2 regions of the Candidatus Symbiopectobacterium sp. NZEC135 genome follow, and region 1 is predicted to be linked to the other one. Evidence: predicted binding sites of a transcription regulator. Region 1 holds the regulator's gene; the other holds the start of a gene.

The links. The regulator sigma-54, encoded in region 1, starts transcription at its own class of promoters, with help from an activator protein. The targets are predictions, from matches to a motif close to GTTGGCACANNTTTCGCTNT.
Region 2: a site for sigma-54 is predicted at 5,993-6,012, ahead of glnK (P-II family nitrogen regulator). Genes of this name have one in related genera too.

Annotation. Positions count from the first base shown of each region.
Region 1 is NZ_JAGFPF010000014.1:73,001-84,092, forward strand. Features, by position in the region: gene mlaD (outer membrane lipid asymmetry maintenance protein MlaD) at 1-167, opposite strand, end outside; gene mlaE (lipid asymmetry maintenance ABC transporter permease subunit MlaE) at 172-954, opposite strand; gene mlaF (phospholipid ABC transporter ATP-binding protein MlaF) at 962-1,774, opposite strand; gene J5224_RS10075 (calcium/sodium antiporter) at 2,078-3,049, shown strand; gene kdsD (arabinose-5-phosphate isomerase KdsD) at 3,101-4,087, shown strand; gene kdsC (3-deoxy-manno-octulosonate-8-phosphatase KdsC) at 4,155-4,721, shown strand; gene lptC (LPS export ABC transporter periplasmic protein LptC) at 4,834-5,400, shown strand; gene lptA (lipopolysaccharide ABC transporter substrate-binding protein LptA) at 5,381-5,962, shown strand; gene lptB (LPS export ABC transporter ATP-binding protein) at 5,966-6,691, shown strand; gene rpoN (RNA polymerase factor sigma-54) at 6,743-8,176, shown strand; gene hpf (ribosome hibernation promoting factor) at 8,200-8,487, shown strand; gene ptsN (PTS IIA-like nitrogen regulatory protein PtsN) at 8,577-9,050, shown strand; gene rapZ (RNase adapter RapZ) at 9,166-10,017, shown strand; gene npr (PTS phosphocarrier protein NPr) at 10,017-10,289, shown strand; gene rnk (nucleoside diphosphate kinase regulator) at 10,578-10,988, shown strand; gene J5224_RS10135 (hypothetical protein) at 11,031-11,092, opposite strand, start outside.
Region 2 is NZ_JAGFPF010000005.1:135,251-146,342, forward strand. Features, by position in the region: gene queC (7-cyano-7-deazaguanine synthase QueC) at 1-168, opposite strand, end outside; gene J5224_RS05110 (PLP-dependent cysteine synthase family protein) at 264-1,337, opposite strand; gene J5224_RS05115 (Lrp/AsnC family transcriptional regulator) at 1,626-2,087, shown strand; gene J5224_RS05120 (SmdA family multidrug ABC transporter permease/ATP-binding protein) at 2,242-4,011, shown strand; gene J5224_RS05125 (SmdB family multidrug efflux ABC transporter permease/ATP-binding protein) at 4,004-5,785, shown strand; gene glnK (P-II family nitrogen regulator) at 6,083-6,421, shown strand; gene amtB (ammonium transporter AmtB) at 6,455-7,747, shown strand; gene tesB (acyl-CoA thioesterase II) at 7,831-8,697, opposite strand; gene J5224_RS05145 (YbaY family lipoprotein) at 8,955-9,470, shown strand; gene J5224_RS05150 (MGMT family protein) at 9,484-9,801, opposite strand; RNA gene ffs (signal recognition particle sRNA small type) at 10,000-10,096, shown strand; gene J5224_RS05160 (HHA domain-containing protein) at 10,553-10,756, opposite strand; gene tomB (Hha toxicity modulator TomB) at 10,819-11,092, opposite strand, start outside.

The DNA of each region.
Region 1 (11,092 bases):
GAACGCGCTTTCAGGCCGCCAATGTTGTCAAACGTGGCGTACAGCCGGTAAGTCTGTTCGCTGCCGATAGACTTCACGTCGGCGACTTTCAAACAGAGAAAAATAATGGCGCCCAGGGCGATCAACAGAAAAACACCAACCCAGATTTCACTTCGCTTTGTTTGCATCGACTCAGTTCCCAAACATCAGTGCTGTCAGCACAAAATCCAATCCCAATACCGCCAATGACGAATGCACTACCGTGCGCGTCGTCGCCCGGCTGATCCCCTCAGAGGTCGGGATCGCATCATAACCATTGAACAACGCAATCCAGGTCACGGTAATCGCAAATACCACACTTTTGATCACGCAGTTCAGCAGATCCTTGCGCCACTCGACGGCGCCCTGCATCGCTGACCAAAAGAAGCCATCATCGATGCCCTTCCAGTTCACCCCAACCAACGCGCCGCCCCAGATACCAACCGCCACGAAAATGATCGTCAGCAGCGGCATGCTGATAAGTCCGGCCCAGAAACGGGGGGCCACCACGCGCCGCAGCGGATCTACCGCCATCATCTCCATGCTGGAGAGCTGCTCGGTAGCTTTCATCAGGCCGATTTCCGCCGTCAGGGCCGATCCGGCGCGACCAGCAAACAACAGCGCGGTGACCACCGGCCCCAGTTCGCGCAGCAGAGAGAGCGCCACCATCATGCCCAAACTGGCCTCGGCGCTGTAGGTGGTCAGCACCAGATACCCTTGCAGCCCCAACACCATTCCGATAAAGAGGCCAGACACCAGAATGATCAACAGTGACTGCACCCCAACGCTGTGCAGCTGCTTAAGCAACAGCGGGCCTTGCTTGCGCAGTTCGGGACGGCCCACCAGCGCATTAAACAACATGAACCCGGCACGACCGAAGGCAGCACAGGACCGGATTCCCTGACGTCCCAACGACGCCAATGCTTCTCGTAGCATGAATTGATTAACTCCCGGAGCCTAACAGGCTGGTTTTGTAGTCACCAGCAGGGAAGCGAAACGGCACGGGGCCATCGGCAATGCCGTCAATAAATTGCCGTACCCGAGGATCGGTATTCGCACGCAGCGCCGCCACCGAGCCGTGCGCAACAATGTGCTGATCCGCCACGATATAGGCATAGTCAGCGATGCTCAGCACCTCCGGCACGTCATGGGAGACCACCACGCAGGTGATGCCCAGTGCATGGTTTAGTTCATCAATAAGCTTCACCAACACGCCCATGGTGATCGGATCCTGACCGACAAAAGGCTCATCGAACATGATCATTTGCGGATCGAGCGCAATAGCGCGAGCCAGTGCGGCGCGGCGGGCCATCCCTCCTGAGAGCTCTGAAGGCATCAGGTTGGCCGCACCGCGTAACCCGACCGCTTCCAGCTTCATCAGCACCGTGCTGTGTAACAGCGCTTCCGGCAGTTGTGTATGTTCCCGCAGTGGCCAGGCCACGTTCTCAAACACCGTAAGATCGGTGAACAGCGCGCCAGACTGGAACAACATGCTCATCTTCTTACGCACGTCATACAATCGGGAACGGGAGAGCGTTGGAATATTCTCTCCATCAAACCAGATCTCGCCGTTGTCCGGCTGAAGCTGACCGCCAATCAGGCGCAGCAATGTGGTTTTACCGATACCAGAGGGCCCCATGATAGCGGTGACTTTCCCTTTAGGTACGGTTAATGAAACATCGGTGAAAATGGGCCGCTCGCCGCGCGAAAAATTGAGCCCACGAATTTCAACCAGATGAGTAGCATCTTGGTTCATGCGATCTTTTCCTTCACTCACTCCCCTTGACGATCGTCGCGGTTATACGTCCATGACGTGCAACAACCGTTGCATTTATTATCAAGCTTAACGGCAGGTTTCTGGCAAAGCCCGAGTTTTACAAAATATTACCGACAATTCTTACCGAAAAGGGCGGGTTCTGGCTGCCATAGGTTTTACTTTTTCTGTCCAGACAGTCAAAATTACCCCTCTACGATGCAACGCAATTTTTGCTCGACATTCGTCCGCGCACCGCTTCATTGCCTTATGAGCCGGTGATTATACCCGAATAAAGGACGCTGCATGCTTTTTGCGATAGTTCTGCTGGTTATTGGCTTGTTTCTTTTGGTTTATGGTGCTGATCGTTTGGTTTATGGCGCAGCCGTTCTTGCCCGTGTGTGGGGCGTTTCTCCTTTGATTATCGGCGTGATGATTGTTGGCATCGGCACCTCACTGCCAGAATTGGCGGTGTCGGTGACGGCGGGTCTGAACCAGCAAATGGACATGGCGGTCGGTAATGTATTGGGTTCGAATATCGCCAATATCATGCTAATTCTCGGCAGTGCTGCCCTGATTCGCCCCTTGACCTTTCGTTCCGATCTGCTGCGGCGTGAACTGCTCCCCATGCTGTTGATCACGCTGTTCAGCGGCGGTGTGCTTTACAATGGCTACCTTAGTCGGCTTGATGGCGTCCTGCTGCTCGCGGCGGCAGGTGCCTGGATAGTGCTGATGCTGCGCATGGCGCGTCAGGCGCAACAGAACGGCAGTGACAGCCTGACGCGTGAACAATTGGCGGAGCTGCCGCAGGCACAGGCTGACGGTAACCAGACGGTTGCCGTACTCTGGTTGCTGCTGGGATTGATTATTCTGCCGATGGCGGCGCGTATCGTGATTGACAATGCCACGGTGATTGCACGCCATTTCGCCTTTGACGAGTTGACCATTGGTCTGACAGTGCTGGCGATTGGCACCAGCCTGCCGGAACTGGCCACTGCCATCGTCGGCACGTTGAAAAAAGAGGATGATATCGCGCTGGGTAACCTGATTGGGTCAAACGTCTTTAATCTGGTTATCGTGCTTGGCGTCCCAGCGCTGCTGTCACCCGGCGCGGTAAATCCACTGGCATTTCAACGCGACTACGGCGTGATGCTGGGAGCCAGCCTGCTGCTGACGCTGCTTTGCCTGCGCAAAAAACGCTCTATCGGACAAGGTGCTGGCGCGCTGTTGCTGTGTATGTTTATTGCTTACCTTGCGACGCTGTTTTTGCTGTATTAGCGGCGCACGACTCGATTTCTTGGGAAACTCAAATAGTCAGGATTAACCGTTATGTCCAACGTTGAACAACAGCCCGATTTCGATTTCCAACAGGCAGGCCGCCACGTGCTCGCCATCGAACGCGACGGGTTGGCCCATCTGGACCAGTATATCGATGACAACTTCACCCGCGCTTGTCGCACCATGTTCCATTGCCAAGGCAAAGTGGTGGTCATGGGCATGGGGAAATCCGGGCACATTGGCTGCAAGATGGCGGCAACCTTCGCCAGCACCGGCACCCCCTCGTTTTTTGTCCATCCCGGTGAGGCCAGCCACGGTGACCTCGGCATGATCACCGCGCAAGATATCGTGATCGCCATCTCCAACTCGGGTGAATCCAATGAAATTCTGGCGCTGATCCCGGTGCTCAAACGTCTGGGGGTGTTTCTGATTTGCATCACCAGCAACCCGGAAAGCACCATGGGTAAAGCGGCCGATATTCATCTCTGTGTCCATGTGCCGCAGGAAGCCTGTCCGTTGGGGCTGGCCCCCACCTCCAGCACCACGGCCACGCTGGTGATGGGCGATGCGCTTGCCGTCGCCTTGTTACAGGCGCGGGGGTTCACTGCCGAAGATTTTGCCCTTTCTCACCCCGGTGGCGCACTGGGCCGCAAACTTTTGCTGCGCGTTGCGGATATCATGCATACCGGAGACGAGATCCCTCACGTGACCCGAGACGCCTCGTTGCGTGATGCGCTGGTGGAAATCACCCGCAAGAGTTTCGGTATGACCGTGATTTGCACACCGGACATGACGATCGAAGGCATCTTTACCGACGGTGACCTGCGCCGCATCTTTGATATGCAGATCAACCTCAACGATGCGCGTATCGCCGATCTGATGACCGCAGGCGGCATTCGGGTTACCCCGAATACATTGGCGGTGGATGCGCTGAACCTGATGCAGTCGCGCCATATTACGTCGCTGCTGGTGGCACAATCCGATCGGCTGGTCGGTATCGTCCATATGCATGATATGCTGCGCGCTGGCGTGGTGTGACAGTCAACGGGATCGTCTTTTGGGCGCCCCCTAAAGTAAAGAAGGGTGATATCAAGGATATGTGTTTATGAATAACCCCCAAGCGCAAACCGCCACCTGCTACGGCCCCGTCGCGGATCGGGTATTGGAAAAGGCGCAAGCCATCAAATTGCTGATTTGCGATGTTGACGGCGTGCTCTCCGACGGCCTTATCTACATGGGCAATCAAGGGGAAGAACTGAAGGCGTTTAACGTGCGCGACGGTTATGGTATTCGCTGTCTGCTAACGTCCGGCATTGAGGTAGCCATCATTACCGGGCGCTCTGCGCCACTGGTGGAAGACCGCTGCCGCACGCTGGGTATCACCCATCTTTATCAGGGACAGTCAGATAAGGTTTTGGCCTTCCGTGAACTGTTAGATACACTGTCGCTTAACGCCGAACAGGTTGCCTATATTGGTGACGATTTGATTGACTGGCCGGTGATGGCACAGGTAGGCCTTAGCGTCGCCGTGGCAGATGCACACCCTCTGCTGCTGCCCAAGGCGGATTACGTAACCCGAATTGCTGGCGGGCGTGGTGCGGCACGCGAACTGTGCGACCTTATTCTGCTGGCGCAGGGTAAGTTGGACGAGGCCAAAGGGCTATCGATATGAAGGTATCGTCACGGCAAGGGGGCTATCGCCGCCCGTTGGTCCGGGCACGAATGTGCTACGACAGAAGAGTGCTACGACATGAGTTTGCGATGACCATGAGTACGTTTTTATTATGAATAAGACAAAGCGTTGGCTAACCGCGCTGTTGGCGCTCATTGTACTGATTCTGATTGGCTTGAACCTGACGGATCAGGACAGTGCGCCACAGACGGAAACCCAGGACAATGCGGTGCCAACCTACACCAGCGATGAAACCACCACGCGCGTGTTTAACCCGCAGGGTGGCCTGAACTATCGTCTCGTGGCGCAAAAAGTGGAGTATTTTAACGCGGAACAGCTTACCTGGTTTACCGCGCCGGTCGCTACGCTGTTTAACGAACAGGGTGTCGCCACCTGGTCGGTGCAAGCCGACCGCGCCAAGTTGACCAAAGATAAAATGTTGTTCTTATACGGGCATGTGGAAGTCAACAGTCTGACCAATGACTCACAATTACGGCAGATAAAAACCGATAATGCGCAAGTTAACCTGGTGACACAGGACATCGCCTCCGATGATGAGGTGACACTGTACGGAGCCAGTTTCCTCTCGAACGGGATGAAAATGCGCGGTAATTTGCGTAATAAAACTGCCGAATTGATTGAAAAGGTAAAAACCTCTTATGAAATTCAACACCAATAATGTTTGGCGCCACGCTACCGTTGCCAGCGCCCTGTTAGCAGCAAGCCTGCCTGCCCTTGCTGTGACAGGAGACACCAGCCAGCCCATTCACATTGATTCCGCGCAGCAGTCATTGGACATGCAGGGCAATACCGTCACGTTTACCGGCAATGTTACGGTCAAACAAGGCACCATCGATGTGAAGGCCGAAAAAGTCGTGGTCACGCGCCCACAGGGATCGCAGGGCCAGGAAGTGATTGAAGCCTTTGGGAATCCGGTCACTTTCTACCAGATGCAAGATAACGGCAAGCCGATGAAAGGCCGCGCACAGAAAGTGCGCTATGAACTGGCGCAGGATAAGATCACGCTGACGGGTAACGCCTATCTGGAACAACTGGATAGCAACGTGAAAGGCGATCGCATCACCTATCTGGTGAAACAGCAACAGATGGAAGCGGTGGGGGGCGACAAAGGCGGACGCGTAGCCACCGTGCTGGTGCCCTCGCAGCTACAGGAAAAGAACGGCAAAGCTGCCGCACCGGCGTCTCAAAAAGCCAAGCAGCAACCACAGGCAACTGAATAACCTATGGCAACATTAATCGCAGAAAACCTAGCGAAGGCCTACAAGGGCCGTCGTGTGGTCGAAAACGTAAGTTTAACGGTCAACTCCGGTGAAATCGTCGGGTTGCTCGGGCCGAATGGTGCGGGAAAGACCACGACATTCTATATGGTTGTCGGCATTGTCCAGCGCGATTCCGGGCGGATCGTGATTGATGATGAAGAGATAAGCTTGCTGCCCTTGCATGAACGCGCGCGCCGCGGCATCGGCTATTTGCCGCAAGAAGCGTCGATCTTTCGCCGTTTGAGCGTCTATGACAACCTGATGGCCGTCTTGCAGATTCGCAAAGACCTGACGCCGGAGCAGCAGGACGATCGCGCCAATGAGTTAATGGAAGAATTCCATATTATTCATTTACGCGATAGTCTGGGACAATCCCTGTCCGGCGGCGAACGTCGTCGCGTAGAGATCGCTCGCGCACTGGCGGCCAATCCTAAATTTATTTTGCTGGATGAACCCTTTGCCGGTGTCGATCCGATTTCGGTGCTCGACATAAAAAAAATCATTGAGCACCTGCGCGACAGCGGTCTGGGCGTGCTGATTACCGATCACAACGTGCGTGAAACGTTGGATGTGTGCGAACGCGCCTATATCGTCAGCCAGGGGCAGCTTATTTCCCACGGTTCACCCAGCGAAATCCTGGAGGATGAGCAGGTGAAACGCGTCTATCTGGGCGAAGGCTTCCGACTTTGATACTGTAACGTTTGCAATGGGCGTTCCATTTAAGGGAAAGTGACACGAGTTATGAAGCAAGGTTTGCAACTCAGGCTAAGTCAACAACTGGCCATGACGCCACAACTTCAGCAGGCGATCCGTCTGCTTCAGTTGTCTACGCTTGAACTCCAGCAAGAGATCCAACAAGCGCTGGAAAGCAACCCGTTGCTTGAACAAACCGACAGCCACGATGAAATCGACACTCAGGAAACGAGCGACAGCGAATCGCTGGATACGCGCGAAGCCCTTGAGCAAAAAGATATGCCGGAAGAACTGCCGCTTGACGCCACCTGGGATGAAATCTACTCCGCAGGCACGCCCTCAGGCACTGGCACCGATTACCGCGACGAAGAACTGCCTGTCTATCAGGGTGAAACCACGCAAACTTTGCAGGATTACCTGATGTGGCAGGTGGAATTGACGCCGTTTTCCGACACCGATGCGGCTATCGCCACGTCGATTGTCGATGCAGTGGACACCACCGGCTATCTGACCGTTCCGCTGGAAGACATTCTCGAGAGCATCGGCGACGATGACGTGACGATTGAGGAAGTGGAAGCGGTGTTAAAACGCGTGCAACGTTTTGACCCGGTCGGGGTGGCAGCGCGTGATTTGCGCGATTGTCTGCAAATCCAACTGTCGCAGTTTGCCCCAGAAACCCCGTGGCTGGCGGAAGCCAAGCTTATCGTCAATGACTACCTCGATTTGCTGGCCAATCATGATTTTCGCACGCTGATCCGCGCCAGTCGCATTAAAGAGGATGCGCTGAAAGAGGCGCTGGCACTGATTCAGTCACTCGATCCGCGTCCGGGCCAATCCATCAATACCGGCGAGTCGGAGTATGTGATCCCCGACGTGCTGGTGCGCAAGCATCAAGACCGCTGGGTGGTGGAACTCAACACTGACAGCGTGCCGCGCCTGCAAGTCAACCAGCAGTATGCAGCGCTCGGCCACAGCGCACGTAACGACAGCGACAGCCAATTTATCCGCAGCCACCTGCAAGAGGCGCGCTGGCTGATAAAAAGTCTGGAGAGCCGCAACGATACGCTGCTTAAGGTCACACGCTGCATTGTGGAACAACAGCAGGATTTCTTTGATAAAGGTGAAGAGTTTATGAAACCCATGGTGCTGGCGGATATCGCTCAGGCTGTGGATATGCATGAATCAACCATCTCACGCGTCACAACCCAGAAATTTCTTCACAGCCCACGTGGCATTTTCGAACTAAAATATTTCTTCTCCAGCCATGTAAATACCGACAGCGGCGGTGAGGCATCATCCACTGCTATTCGGGCGCTGGTGAAAAAATTGATCGCTGCGGAAAACCCCGGCAAACCCTTGAGTGACAGCAAGCTGACAACGCTGCTCTCCGATCAAGGGATCATTGTCGCGCGGCGTACCGTCGCAAAGTACCGAGAGTCTTTATCCATCCCGCCGTCAAACCAGCGTAAGCAGTTGGTTTGATTTCTACAGAGAAGGAAGACGCTATGCAGCTGAATATCACCGGACACCACATCGAGATCACACCCGCATTACGCGAGTTCGTTAACACAAAATTTGCCAAGCTGGAGCAATACTTTGATCGTATCAACCAGATCAACGTGGTGCTCAAGGTGGAGAAAGTGGAGCAAATTGCCGATGCTACGCTGTTCGTTAATGGCGGTGAACTGCATGCCACATCCGAATCTGAAGACATGTATGCCGCCATCGATCTGTTGATCGACAAACTGGCGCGTCAGTTAAATAAACACAAGGACAAACTCAAACAGCACTGATCGTCATCTCCGCCTTCGGGCGCAGGAATACGCCTCTGGCACAGCGCCAGAGGCGTGCAGAGATGCGCGGGCCGTTAAGTGAACACACCATGAATAACGATCCCATTTTGCAACTCAGCGCGGTATTACGCCAAGAGTGCACCCGCAGCACCGTTCATTGCCAAAGCAAGAAACGGGCGTTGGAAATCATCAGCGAATTGGCAGCCAGGCAGCTAAACCTTCCGACCCCGCTGATCTTCGAGGCATTGCTGACGCGCGAAAGAATGGGCAGTACCGGTATTGGCGGCGGTATCGCGATCCCACACGGAAAACTCGATGATGATAACGCCTTGGGCGCCACCGGGGTCTTTATCCAGCTTGAACAGCCAATATCCTTTGATGCTATTGATAATCAAGGCGTAGACTTGCTTTTTGCCTTGCTGGTTCCCGCAGAACAATGTAAAACCCATCTACATACACTGTCGCTTGTCGCCAAACGTCTGGCTGACAAAAGTGTGTGTCGGCGTTTACGGGCAGCACAAAGTGACGAAGAGCTTTACCAAATTATGATTGAAGGGGATTAATCCCCGCTAGAAAGTGCGCGACATTCAGACATTCGCGCTACGATATGCGTCATACAGATGAATCACTCGGTCAGGGTGTAACAAAAGCAGGCTATAGCCGGAGGGGAGTCGTCGGATGGTGCTGATGATTGTCAGTGGTCGCTCAGGTTCAGGAAAATCTGTGGCCCTGCGTGCCCTGGAAGATATGGGCTTTTATTGCGTGGACAACCTGCCCGTGGTGTTGCTGCCGGAACTGGCCAACACGCTGGCACAACGCGATATCTCGGCAGCGGTCAGCATTGACGTGCGTAACATGCCTGAATCGCCGGAAATCTTTGAGCACGCCATGGATCAGTTGCCGCCCAGTTTTGCGCCGCAACTGCTGTTTCTGGATGCCGATCGCAATACGCTGATTCGCCGTTACAGCGATACGCGCCGTTTACACCCTCTTTCCAGCAAAAATCTTTCGCTGGAAAGCGCCATCGATGAAGAGAACGACCTGCTGGAACCGTTGCGTTCTCGCGCCGATCTGATCATTGATACCTCTGAAATGTCGGTGCATGAACTGGCGGAAATGCTGCGTACTCGGTTGTTGGGCAAACGCGAGCGTGAACTGACCATGGTGTTCGAATCCTTTGGTTACAAGCACGGCATTCCCATCGATGCGGATTACGTCTTTGATGTGCGCTTCCTGCCTAACCCCCACTGGGATCCGAAATTACGTCCGATGACCGGGCTGGACAAGCCGGTTGCCGCGTTCCTCGATCGCCATACCGAAGTGCACAACTTTATTTACCAAACGCGCAGCTATCTGGAGTTGTGGCTGCCGATGCTGGAAACCAACAACCGCAGCTACCTGACGGTTGCCATTGGCTGTACCGGCGGCAAACACCGTTCCGTCTATGTGGCTGAGCAACTGGCAGACTATTTCCGCTCGCGTGGCAAAAACGTACAGTCCCGCCACCGCACGCTGGAAAAACGTAAATAATGACCGTAAAACACACCGTCATCGTCAAGAATAAGCTAGGCATGCACGCGCGCCCGGCGATGAAGCTGTTTGAGCTGGTGCAAAGCTTTGATGCCGAAGTGATGCTGCGTAACGAAAGCGGCGTTGAGGCGGAAGCCAGCAGCGTGATCGCCATGATCATGCTGGATTCCGCGCAGGGTAAACACATTGAAGTGGAAGCCAGCGGCACAGATGAAACCGCCGCACTGGCGGCAGTGGTTGAGTTATTCGAAGCTGGGTTTGATGAAGAGTAACACGCGACAATAATCCCAAAAATCGACAATGCCATAGGTAATAACGCTACCTTATGGTATAACTTCGTTACAAGTTATCTGTCATTTTTATTAACACCCCCGCGTCGCTGGCGCGGGGGTGTTGCTTTATAAATGCGGTAGACTTTTTCTCTTGATATTGTTTTTTCATATATGCAGCACGTGCTTATATCCCTATGAACCTTGATCTTACTGCCATGACGTAACGTTGTTTGTTACCGCTATGCGTTTTATCAGGGGTTATGTTTTACCAACCTATTGGAGAGGAGTATGACGAAACCTAACCTGACTATTAGCGAACTGGATGCGGAGCGCCTGGATCGGCTGCTGGAACAACCTGCGTTTGCAGGCACACCGATTGCACAAGCGTTGAATGAGGAGCTGGATCGTGCCGAGATCTTGCCTTCAGAGGACATCCCGTCAGATGTCGTCACCATGAACAGTCGGGTACGCTTTCGCGATTTAAACACTAACGAAGAGCACACCCGAATACTGGTTTATCCTGCCGCCATGCAGGACAGCAAGGAACAGCTTTCTGTGATGGCGCCGCTCGGCGCAGCCTTGCTGGGTTTGCGCGTTGGGAATACCATTAACTGGCAGTTGCATAACGGTACAGAAACTCGCGTGGAAGTGCTGGAATTGCTCTATCAGCCTGAGGCCGCTGGCGAATATCATCGCTAAGCACGCGCCCACTGCCCTGATTTCAGGGCAGTCATGATTGCGTCAAAACGGCCACAGCAGCCACCAGTTCGTCAATTTATCCCCCAAACCTTGCCACCAAATGC
Region 2 (11,092 bases), on a different contig from region 1:
GGCCCCCAATTTATTTGCAAGCGCGCGCGCAATATCGATTTCTGCCCGGTGGCGCTGACCGTAGTCGAAAGTGACACAGTGCACTTCATCATACAGGCTGAGTGCCTGAATCAAACAGGTGGTGGAATCCTGCCCGCCGCTAAAAACGACAACCGCGCGTTTTGTCATTGCTCTACCTTTGATGCTCAAGGGCGATGCGCCCCGTGTGACGTAAAAGGTACATGCTATAGCAAAACCGTGCCGTTTTCAGCGTTAACGCGGTATCAGGCCAAAATCAGCTCTCGTTGATTCTGTGATTGCCCCGCGTTGAGTTGCGCCAGATACGGGCTGATATCGCCGATGTTTTGCGCTACCCAGTCGGTATTGTAATAGGTATCCAGATAACGCTCCCCGCTGTCACACAGCAGGGTGACGATCGCCCCTTGTTTACCCTGCGCGCGCATCTGATTAGCCAGTTGTAACATGCCCCAGACGTTAGTACCGGTGGATGCGCCGACCTTGCGTCCCAAAATACTCTCCAGCCAATACAGTGTGGCAATGCTGGCGGCATCCGGTACCTGCATCATGCTGTCGATCACGTCAGGAATAAACGAGGGCTCTGCGCGTGGGCGACCGATCCCCTCAATTTTACTGCCGCAGTGCCCCGTCAGGCCGCGGTCACGCTGATGGTAGTAATCAAAAAACACCGAGTTCTGTGGATCGACCACCATCAACTGTGAGTCGATACCCTGATAGCGGATATAGCGCCCTAAAGTGGCGGAAGTGCCGCCGGTGCCTGCACTCATCACGATGTAATCGGGAACCGGGTAGGGTTCACGCGCCATCTGGCGGAAAATACTGTCAGCAATATTGTTATTGCCACGCCAATCGGTAGCGCGCTCAGCGTAGGTAAACTGATCCATATAGTGGCCGTTCAGTTCACGCGCCAGTTGCTCCGATGCCGCATAGATCTGGCTGGATTGCTCAACGAAGTGGCAGTGTCCACCGTAGAAGGCAATCTGTTCCACTTTACGCTTGGCAGTACAACTGGGCATAACGGCAATAAAAGGCAGGCCCAGCAGGCGAGCAAAGTAGGCTTCCGAGATGGCGGTGCTGCCGGAAGACGCTTCAATAATGGGTGTGCCTTCCTTAATCCAGCCGTTGCACAAGCCATACAGAAACAGCGAACGCGCCAGGCGATGCTTCAGGCTGCCGCTTGGGTGCGTGCTTTCATCCTTGAGATAGAAGTAAATCCCTGGATAGTGCGGTAATGTCAGGCGAATCAGATGGGTATCGGCAGAACGCTGAAAATCCGCATCAATAGCGCTAATGGCCTGTTTCACCCATGCCGTTGTCATGATCTTGCTCTCTTTACCCGTTTTGCATTTATAGGGATAGCGTATCTGGTTTTGTGGAAAAAAAGATTGTTTTTTTAACTTCAATTAAGGGCTTCTGGGTAATTATTTTCTTTAAATTCTCATTTATATGGGTTTTTTTTCTTCTGTTTTCGATTTTTATGGAAATTGATTTGTCTTATGGCTCTGGCGTGGGATGATAAAAGGAAAACGGCGGGTTTTTCCGCACGTTGGTTGCCTTTTCATTCTGTTGCGCGTGAAATAGGGGGAAAATGATTCTGGAATGCCGCTATGCTGGATAAAATCGATCGTGCGCTGCTAAACCTATTGCAACACGACTGCACCTTGTCGTTGCAAACGCTGGCCGATGCGGTGCATTTGACATCGACCCCCTGCTGGAAACGTCTAAAACGTCTGGAAGAAGAGGGCTATATCCGTGCTCGCGTTGCGCTGCTGGATAACGAACGTCTGGGGTTGGGGTTGACGGCTTTTGTGCTATTAAAAACGCAGCAGCATAACAGTGCCTGGTATGAAAAATTTTCCCAGGTGGTATCGGATATGCCCGAAGTGTTGTCATTTTATCGCATGGCGGGAGAGTACGATTACCTGATGCAGGTCCAGGTCGCCGACATGAAAAGCTATGATAATTTTTACAAACGTCTGGTTAGCGGCATTCCTGGTCTGATTGATGTGACCTCCAGCTTTGCCATGGAGCGGATAAAGTACACCACCGCACTCCCGATCGCTCCGTGATGAATCTCCTCTGTGAGATTCTGCCTTGGGGCAGTGCTTGCCGCCTTGCTGCAACCCGAATTATTTCGGGTATAAATGATGACGCGCATAAGCTTTCTGTATAATGGCCCTGTGATGTTTTGCAGCCCTTTCTGGAAAATGGAATAACAACAGCGTGCGACTTTTTGCTCAATTGGCCTGGTATTTTCGTCGAGAATGGCGGCGATACCTCGGGGCCGTGGTTCTTCTTATCATTATCGCCATCCTGCAACTGCTGCCACCTAAGCTGGTTGGTGTGATTGTGGATGGCGTTACGCGCGATGCGATGCCCGCAGCGGCGGTAATGAAATGGATCGGCGTGATGCTGCTGATCGCGGTTATGGTTTATCTGTTGCGTTATGTATGGCGCATCTTTTTGTTTGGCGCTTCATACCAGTTGGCCGTGGAGCTGCGGGACAGTTTTTATCGCCAGTTGAGCCTCCAGCATCCTGCTTTTTATCTGCGTCATCGTACTGGCGACCTGATTGCTCGTGCCACCAACGATGTCGATCGCGTGGTGTTTGCCGCTGGGGAAGGGGTGTTGACGCTGGTGGATTCCATGGTAATGGGATGCGCGGTGTTGGTGGTGATGAGTACCCAAATCAGTTGGCAACTGACTCTGTTGGCGCTGTTGCCGATGCCCATTATGGCGTTGGTGATCAAACACTATGGTACACAGTTGCATCAGCGCTTTAAGGGCGCACAGGCGGCATTCTCTTCACTGAACGATCAGGCGCAAGAAAGCCTGACCAGCATTCGTATGATCAAGGCCTTTGGGTTGGAGGATTACCAGTCAAGCCGGTTCGCGGCAGTGGCTGAGGATGCGGGGCAAAAAAACATGCACGTGGCCCGGGTCGATGCGCGTTTCGACCCGACGATTTATATCGCCGTCGGTTTCTCACACCTGCTTGCCGTCGGGGGTGGCAGTTGGATGATTGTTCAGGGGACGTTGACGTTAGGGCAACTGACCAGCTTCGTGATGTATCTGGGCCTGATGATTTGGCCGATGCTGGCGCTGGCGTGGATGTTCAACATCGTGGAGCGCGGCAGTGCGGCTTACGGGCGGATTCGACAACTGTTGAATGAAGCACCGGTGGTGGCAGACGGCGATGCACCACTGCCACCGGGCCGCGGTAATTTGGATGTCGATATTTGCGCCTTTGCTTATCCGCAGCAATCGCGCCCGGTGCTGGATCGGGTGGCGTTCTCGCTCGCGCCGGGCAACATGCTGGGACTGTGCGGCCCTACCGGTTCCGGTAAAAGTACGCTTTTAGCTTTGATCCTGCGCCATTACGATCTCGATGACGGCGAGATTCGCTTTCATGGCCTTCCGCTCGCAACGCTGAATCTGGATAGTCTGCGTCAACGTTTCGCGGTGGTCGGGCAAACGCCCTTTTTGTTCTCCGACACCGTGGCGAACAATATTGCGCTCGGGAACCCCAGCGCCACGCTGGCGCAGATTCAGCACGCCGCACGTCTGGCCAGCGTCCATGATGATATTACGCGCTTACCGCAAGGCTATGAAACCCAAGTGGGTGAGCGCGGCGTAATGCTCTCCGGTGGACAAAAACAGCGTATTGCCATTGCACGCGCGCTGCTGTTGGACGCGGAGATCTTGGTCCTTGATGATGCGCTGTCGGCGGTTGATGGGCGCACCGAGCACCGTATTTTGCAAAACCTGAAACGTTGGGGTGAGAAACGCACGTTGATTATCAGCGCGCACCGTCTTTCGGCCCTCACTGAAGCCGACGAAATTCTGGTTTTACAGCAGGGTAGCGTGGCGCAACGTGGCAGCCATGGCACATTGGCGTCGCAAGTCGGATGGTATCGCGACATGTTTCGCTATCAGCAGTTAGAGGCGGCGCTGGATGAAGAGCCGGTCAAGAGAGAGATGACAATTGGCTAACGCAAAGCAGTTATGGCCGACGTTAAAACGGCTATTGGCGTATGGTTCTCCTTGGCGGAAATCCCTGATCTTGGGCGTGGTGATGCTCTGGGTGGCAGCAGTTGCCGAAGTGGCTGGGCCGGCACTGGTAAGCTATTTCATCGATCATCTGGTGGCAAAAGGCAATATTCCTCTGGCACTGGCGGGGGGCTTGGCAGCGGTTTATATTTTGCTGCAATTGTCCGCTGCACTGTTGCATTACGTGCAATCGCTACTGTTCAACCGCGTTGCGGTAGGCGTAGTACAACAGTTGCGTATTGATGTGATGGATGCTGCGTTGCGTCAACCGTTAAGTACCTTTGATACGCAACCCGTGGGGCAACTGATTTCCCGCGTTACCAATGACACCGAGGTGGTGCGCGATCTGTATGTCACCGTGGTGTCCACCGTACTGCGCAGTATGGCGCTAATCGGAGCCATGCTGGTAGCGATGTTCACGCTCGATTGGCGCATGGCGCTGATTGCCGTGATGATCTTCCCCGCAGTGGCTATTGTGATGGCGATCTATCAGCATTTCAGTACGCCGATTGTGCGGCGGCTGCGCCGCTATCTGGCAGATATTAACGATGGTTTTAATGAGGCGATCTCGGGCATGTCCGTGATCCAGCAATTCCGCCAACAGGCGCGTTTTGGTGACAAGCTGGGTGCTTCAAGCCGCGCGCATTTTCAGGCAAGAATGAAAACGCTGCGACTCGATGGCGTACTACTGCGCCCGCTATTGAGCCTATTTTCTGCCATGGTGCTGTGTGGGCTGTTGATTCAGTTTGGTTTTAGCTCGGTGGGAACGGTCGGTGTTGGTGTGCTTTACGCCTTTATCAGCTATCTGGGTCGTCTCAACGAGCCGTTGATTGCGTTGACCACCCAGCAGTCTATGTTACAACAGGCAGTAGTCGCCGGTGAGCGTATCTTTGAACTGATGGATGCGGTGCAGCAGTCCTATGGCGATGATTCGCGCCCATTAGCGGCGGGCAGCATCGAGATGGAGAACGTGTCTTTTGCCTACCGGGATAATCAGCGCGTCCTGAACCATATCAGCGTGCAGGTGCCAGCGCGCGGCTTTGTGGCGCTGGTTGGGCATACCGGCAGTGGCAAGAGTACGTTAGCGAGTTTGTTGATGGGATATTATCAACCGGATGAAGGGGAAATTCGGCTGGATGAGCGTCCGCTGACGTCGTTATCCCATCAGGTATTACGACAAAATGTCGCAATGGTGCAACAAGACCCTATGGTATTGGCGGATTCACTTTATGCCAACGTTACGCTGGGGCGCGAAATTCCTGAAGATGAAGTGTGGCGCGTCTTGGAGATTGTTCAGCTCACCGCGTTGGCAACGGCACTGCCTGAAGGCATACACAGCGCCATTGGCGAGCAAGGCAATACGCTTTCTGTGGGACAAAAGCAGCTTCTTTCTCTGGCCCGTGTGTTGGTGAAACCACCCAAAATACTGATTCTTGACGAGGCGACGGCCAATATTGATTCTGGCACTGAGCAGGCGGTTCAGCGTGCATTGCGTCTTATCCGTCGTCACACCACGCTGGTGGTGATTGCGCACCGTCTTTCCACCGTGGTCGAGGCTGACAATATACTGGTGCTACATCATGGTGAAACGGTAGAGCAGGGGACGCACGAGCAATTACTGCAACGTCGCGGGCGTTACTACCAGATGTATCAACTGCAACTGGCGGGGCAGGAGTTGGCTGCCAGCGAGGATGAACCCGTTTCCGTCATTGGATAAAAGGTGTACTGCCTGTTGCGCTGGTTTTTATCCGCGCACCATCAACAGGCAGATGATTTTCATTTTTCCGTCTCGTGCACCGCAATTACGCGCGACGCACCAAATTGATGCACTGCGTGTGCGCAACATCACATCTTTATCCTTTCCTTTTACTTCTCCAGGCAGGTTCCACGTTATTTCCCTGTGCAATTATCGGTTCCTTTCATTTATGGCACAGCCTTTGCTTTATCCCTGTCGTGAAGGTTATTCGAAATGGTGGCGGGCGTAAGTCTGAACTTAATTGGTAAGGGGAAGATAATGAAACTGGTTACTGTGGTGATAAAACCATTCAAGCTGGAAGATGTGCGTGAAGCCTTATCTTCTGTCGGCATCCAGGGGCTCACCGTCACTGAGGTGAAGGGATTTGGACGCCAGAAAGGCCATGCCGAGCTGTATCGCGGTGCTGAATATAGCGTCAACTTTTTGCCGAAAGTGAAAATTGATATTGCCATCGCTGACGATCAGGTTGATGAAGTCGTTGATGTGATTAGTAAAGCGGCTTACACCGGTAAAATTGGCGACGGTAAGATTTTTGTTGCTGAACTGCAACGCGTTATCCGTATTCGTACGGGCGAAACTGACGACGCCGCACTGTAATGCCTGGCTGACGAAAAATTGGGATGGATGAAAATGAAAATACGTGTCTCTTCATTATTAGGCCTTGCCGCCGCAGCGCTACTTCCGTCGCTGGCAATGGCCGCTGATACACCGGCAATCGATAAAGCGGATAACGCTTTTATGATGATTTGTACCGCGCTGGTACTGTTCATGACGCTGCCCGGCATTGCGCTGTTCTACGGCGGCCTGATTCGCTCCAAGAACGTGCTCTCCATGTTGACCCAGGTTACCGTAACGTTTGCCATGGTGTGCGTGCTGTGGGTTATCTACGGTTACAGCATGGCCTTTGCGACCGGTAATGCCTTCTTTGGCGGACTGGATATGTTCATGCTTAAAGGCATCGAGCTGAAATCGCAATCTGGCACGATTTACCAACTGATTCACGTCGCGTTCCAGGCTTCCTTCGCGTGCATTACTGTCGCGCTGGTGGTTGGTGCGATTGCTGAACGTATCCGTTTCTCTGCGGTACTGATTTTTGCTGCTATCTGGCTGACATTCTCTTATCTGCCGTTGACGCACATGGTCTGGGGCGGCGGCTTCCTGGCGGCTGATGGCGCGCTGGACTTCGCAGGCGGTACTGTGGTGCACATCAATGCCGCGGTTGCGGGGTTGACCGGTGCTTATCTGCTGGGCAAACGTGCCGGTTTCGGTAAAGAAGCCTTCAAACCGCACAACCTGCCGATGGTGTTTACCGGTACCGCTATCCTTTATGTCGGCTGGTTTGGCTTTAACGCCGGTTCTGCTGCTGCCGCTAACGAAATCGCCGGTTTGGCTTTCCTGAATACCGTAGTGGCTACTGCTGGTGCGATTCTGGCGTGGGTTATCGGTGAGTGGATGGCGCGCGGCAAACCTTCTTTGTTAGGTGCCTGTTCCGGTTGTATCGCGGGCTTGGTTGCTATTACGCCAGCGGCGGGCACTGTGGGTGTGGGTGGTGCGTTGATTATTGGCCTGATAGGCGGTTTTGCAGGCCTGTGGGGTGTGACGGTACTGAAAAGATGGCTGCGCGTTGATGACCCGTGTGATGTGTTCGGCGTTCACGGCGTATGCGGTATCGTAGGGTGTATCCTGACTGGGGTCTTCACTTCGGCTTCTCTGGGCGGTGTTGGCTACGCAGAAGGCGTCACCATGGCGCATCAGGTTTGGGTGCAGCTGTTTAGCGTGATCATCGCGTTCATTTGGTCCGGTGTTGCTGCGTTCATCGCGTTCAAAGTGGCAGACCTGGCCGTTGGCCTGCGTATTCCTGAAGAACAAGAGCGTGAAGGCCTGGATGTTAACAGCCACGGCGAAAACGCTTACAACCAGTAAATGGTCTAAAATAGGAAAAACGCGGACTTCGGTCCGCGTTTTTTTTGCTTAATCGCTGATAGCGAGGAGTTCTACACCGTTTTTCAGGGCGCACTATGCTGGCGCATCACGCCCTCTTGTACTGTTGAAGCGACAAGCACCCCTTCGCGCGTGTAGAATTGCCCGCGAACAAAACCGCGAGCACCTGATGCTGATGTGCTTTCCACCGTGTAGAGCAGCCAGTCATCAAGGCGGAAAGGACGGTGGAACCACATCGAGTGGTCGATGGTGGCGACTTGCATACCCGGCTCAAGGAATCCAACGCCGTGCGGTTGCAACGCAGTGAGCAGAAAATTGCAGTCCGATGTATAACCCAGCAGGTATTTATGAATGCGTTCGTCATCGGGCATGGTGCCATTGGCTCTGCACCATACGTGACGCACGGGTTCATCCACGTGACCTTTGAGTGGGTTATGAAATTTTACCGGCCGCATTTCGATGGCGCGCTGTTGCAGAAATTTGTCACGGAACTGTTCAGGCAGTAAATGTACCATGCTCTGCGCAATCTCTTGTTCTGAAGGCAAGGATTCAGGCGCAGGGACTTCCGGCATGGTGTTTTGATGTTCAAAGCCGTTCTCTTGGCGCTGAAAAGAGGCGGTCATAAAAAAGATAGGCTTACCGTTTTGGATGGCGCTGACACGCCGTGCGCTAAAACTGTTGCCATCACGCAGGTTCTGCACATCGTAGACAATGGGTTTTCGGCTGTCTCCCGGCAATAAAAAGTAGCTGTGAAAGGAGTGCAACCCTCGGCCCGCTTCGACAGTCTGTTTGGCCGCATACAGTGCCTGACCGACCACCTGCCCGCCGAACACCTGGCGTAGCCCTAAATCTTCGCTTTGTCCCCGGAAGAGTCCTTCCTCGATCTTTTCCAACTTCAGCAATTCGAGAAGATGCTGTAGTGCATGGCTCATGGATACTCTCCCTTGGTGGAAATAAGTGTCGTTAATGTATAACGGTAAGTCATCAAGCCTATAAGGGCGGGCAGTAAGCTTCAGCATCGGTATTTTCGAAAAATGATAAATTCAGAATGTTGAACGCTGCCAAATGGCTAATGTAGGTCATACTTTCATTATCGCGTCAGTGTAAGCATGCAGCGCAAAACGTTTGTGTTATGCATTGCAGCTAATGCCTGACGTCGTTACAGACAATAACGAAAGGAGACTCGCCAATGAAATTATGGCATATCTTAGGTGGTATCACGTTATCTGTCGTGTTGACTGGCGCGGCGCTAGCCGCGACAACCGTCACCGATTCGCCGACCGCTGCACAAACCCAGCTTGCCATGCCTGCTGTCAGCGGTACCATTAATCTGCATCAGCGCATCGCGCTGCCGCCCAATGCTGCCTTAACGGTTACGGTTTCTGATGCCAGCGTATCGGATGCGCCGTCGCGCGTGGTGGCGCAAAAGGTAGCATGGACGGATGGGAAACAGGCGCCGTTTATCTTCTCCTTGCCGTATAACCCTGCCGACATTCAGCCGAATGCGCGTATTTTGCTCAGCGCAGCGGTGACCATTGATAATCGCGTGGTGATGGCGACGCAGGACATCCCTGCGGTGATCACCAACGGTGTGACGCGCGCGGATTTGCTGTTGATTCCCGTGGAGTCAGTGGCACTGCCAACCCATTCGCAGGGAGGTATGTTGACACCCAGTGCACAAGCACCGCTCAGCACTCAGGGGTAACACCTCGTGGCTCTCAAGGCGTTTCGCCCTGCCAGCCATAGCGTGCGAGATCGATTTTGCCCTGACGTGTAAAGGTTATCCCTTCGGCCCTGAGCGCTTCGCGTTGACGAATGTAATCCGGGCCAGTCAGCGAAATTTCACCATGACGATTTATTACCCGATACCAGGGAAGCGAGCTGCCTTCGGGCAGCTTTTTTAATACGCCACCAACCTGGCGGGCAGCGCGTGCGGAACCCGCCAGTCGGGCCACCTCCCCGTAGGTGGTCACCTTGCCCCAGGGGATGGCGGCTACGATATGAAAAACGCGCTGGCGAAAGTTATCCTGCTCCATCGCTGCTCCAGTAAATATTACGATCATCCGATATAGTGGCACAGCAGCGCAGGCTTGCAAATGGGCGTTTCGGCGGGTGAGAAACGGAAATCGAATAAGAAAACAACGGTTGGCTGCGGTCAACTTGCAATTGAGGGGCGCATACCCGATAATGCCCACGCTCTGTACCACGCAGAGCCAACGAATCAATGGAGGCCCTGTCGGTTCTCCCGCAACATTACCCTGTGGACTCGGTCAGGTCCGGAAGGAAGCAGCCGCAGCAGGAGACGTGTGTGCCGGGATGTAGCTGGCAGGGCCTCCACCCTTTTTAGCACTTGTCCTTTATTTTCCGCGCTTTTTACCCTCATTCTTTTCTTTCTGTTCTACGTATTGGATACGTTTATCGACGATATCCCGTCGCTGATAATGTGCTCTAATTGGTATTAAAGTGCGTAGGGATAAGAAGAGGGCGTTCACGCGAGTAAAATAGAATTGCACCAAAAAAAGGCAATAAAAGAAATCTATATTGAGATCAAGGTCTGTGATTTACAATTGTGATATTTACGTAAGCAAAGGGCGTAGAGAGAGTAAAACGCCAGCGATGAGGCTGGCGTTAGATATTCATCCTAAATCATTTAGATATATACCTGCGATACTTCAATTTGCCTCTGCGCTGGCTGCATACACTTACCCGAATCACTTACTTGAGTATGCTGTAACCCCTGTTGCCTTCCTGCAACTCGAATTATTTTGGGTATATAAGCACAATGATTTAACGTACGTATTTCCAAACGGCGGTAGGGACCTTGTCGTAAAGCTTGTTCATCGTTAGCTCGGCTAAACGATGATCGGCAGCGGAATAAAACATTTCCAGCTCGTCGCTGGACAACTCATACTTGTTCTTCTCGATAACGCGTTCAAGCGTGTCAATCGTTGTACACTTGCGTAAGCGCATCAAATAATCAATTTTTTTCATGGCGACCTTTATCAAAACAATACCAGCACCTGGTGGTTAATTAATATAAAAGCATCTATTGCTTAAGATTTAGCAGATGAACAGGCGTTCTCCTGTGAGAACATTCCTAATAACGTGGCTTTAGATCGTTGCCAGCGTTGCAGCTCAGCACCATTAATTCCATAGTTACTGAACAAAGCATAGGTGTCATCTAAATACTGCTCGACCCGTTTTGAAAGCTCGTCTTCATCGGGGTATTTTATTTTAAATGTCAGAATAAATGTAGCTATATGCTCAATCAATTCATTTAATTGGAGATTGATCGCAGATGTTGGGTCATTGACCCAGCCGTGACTG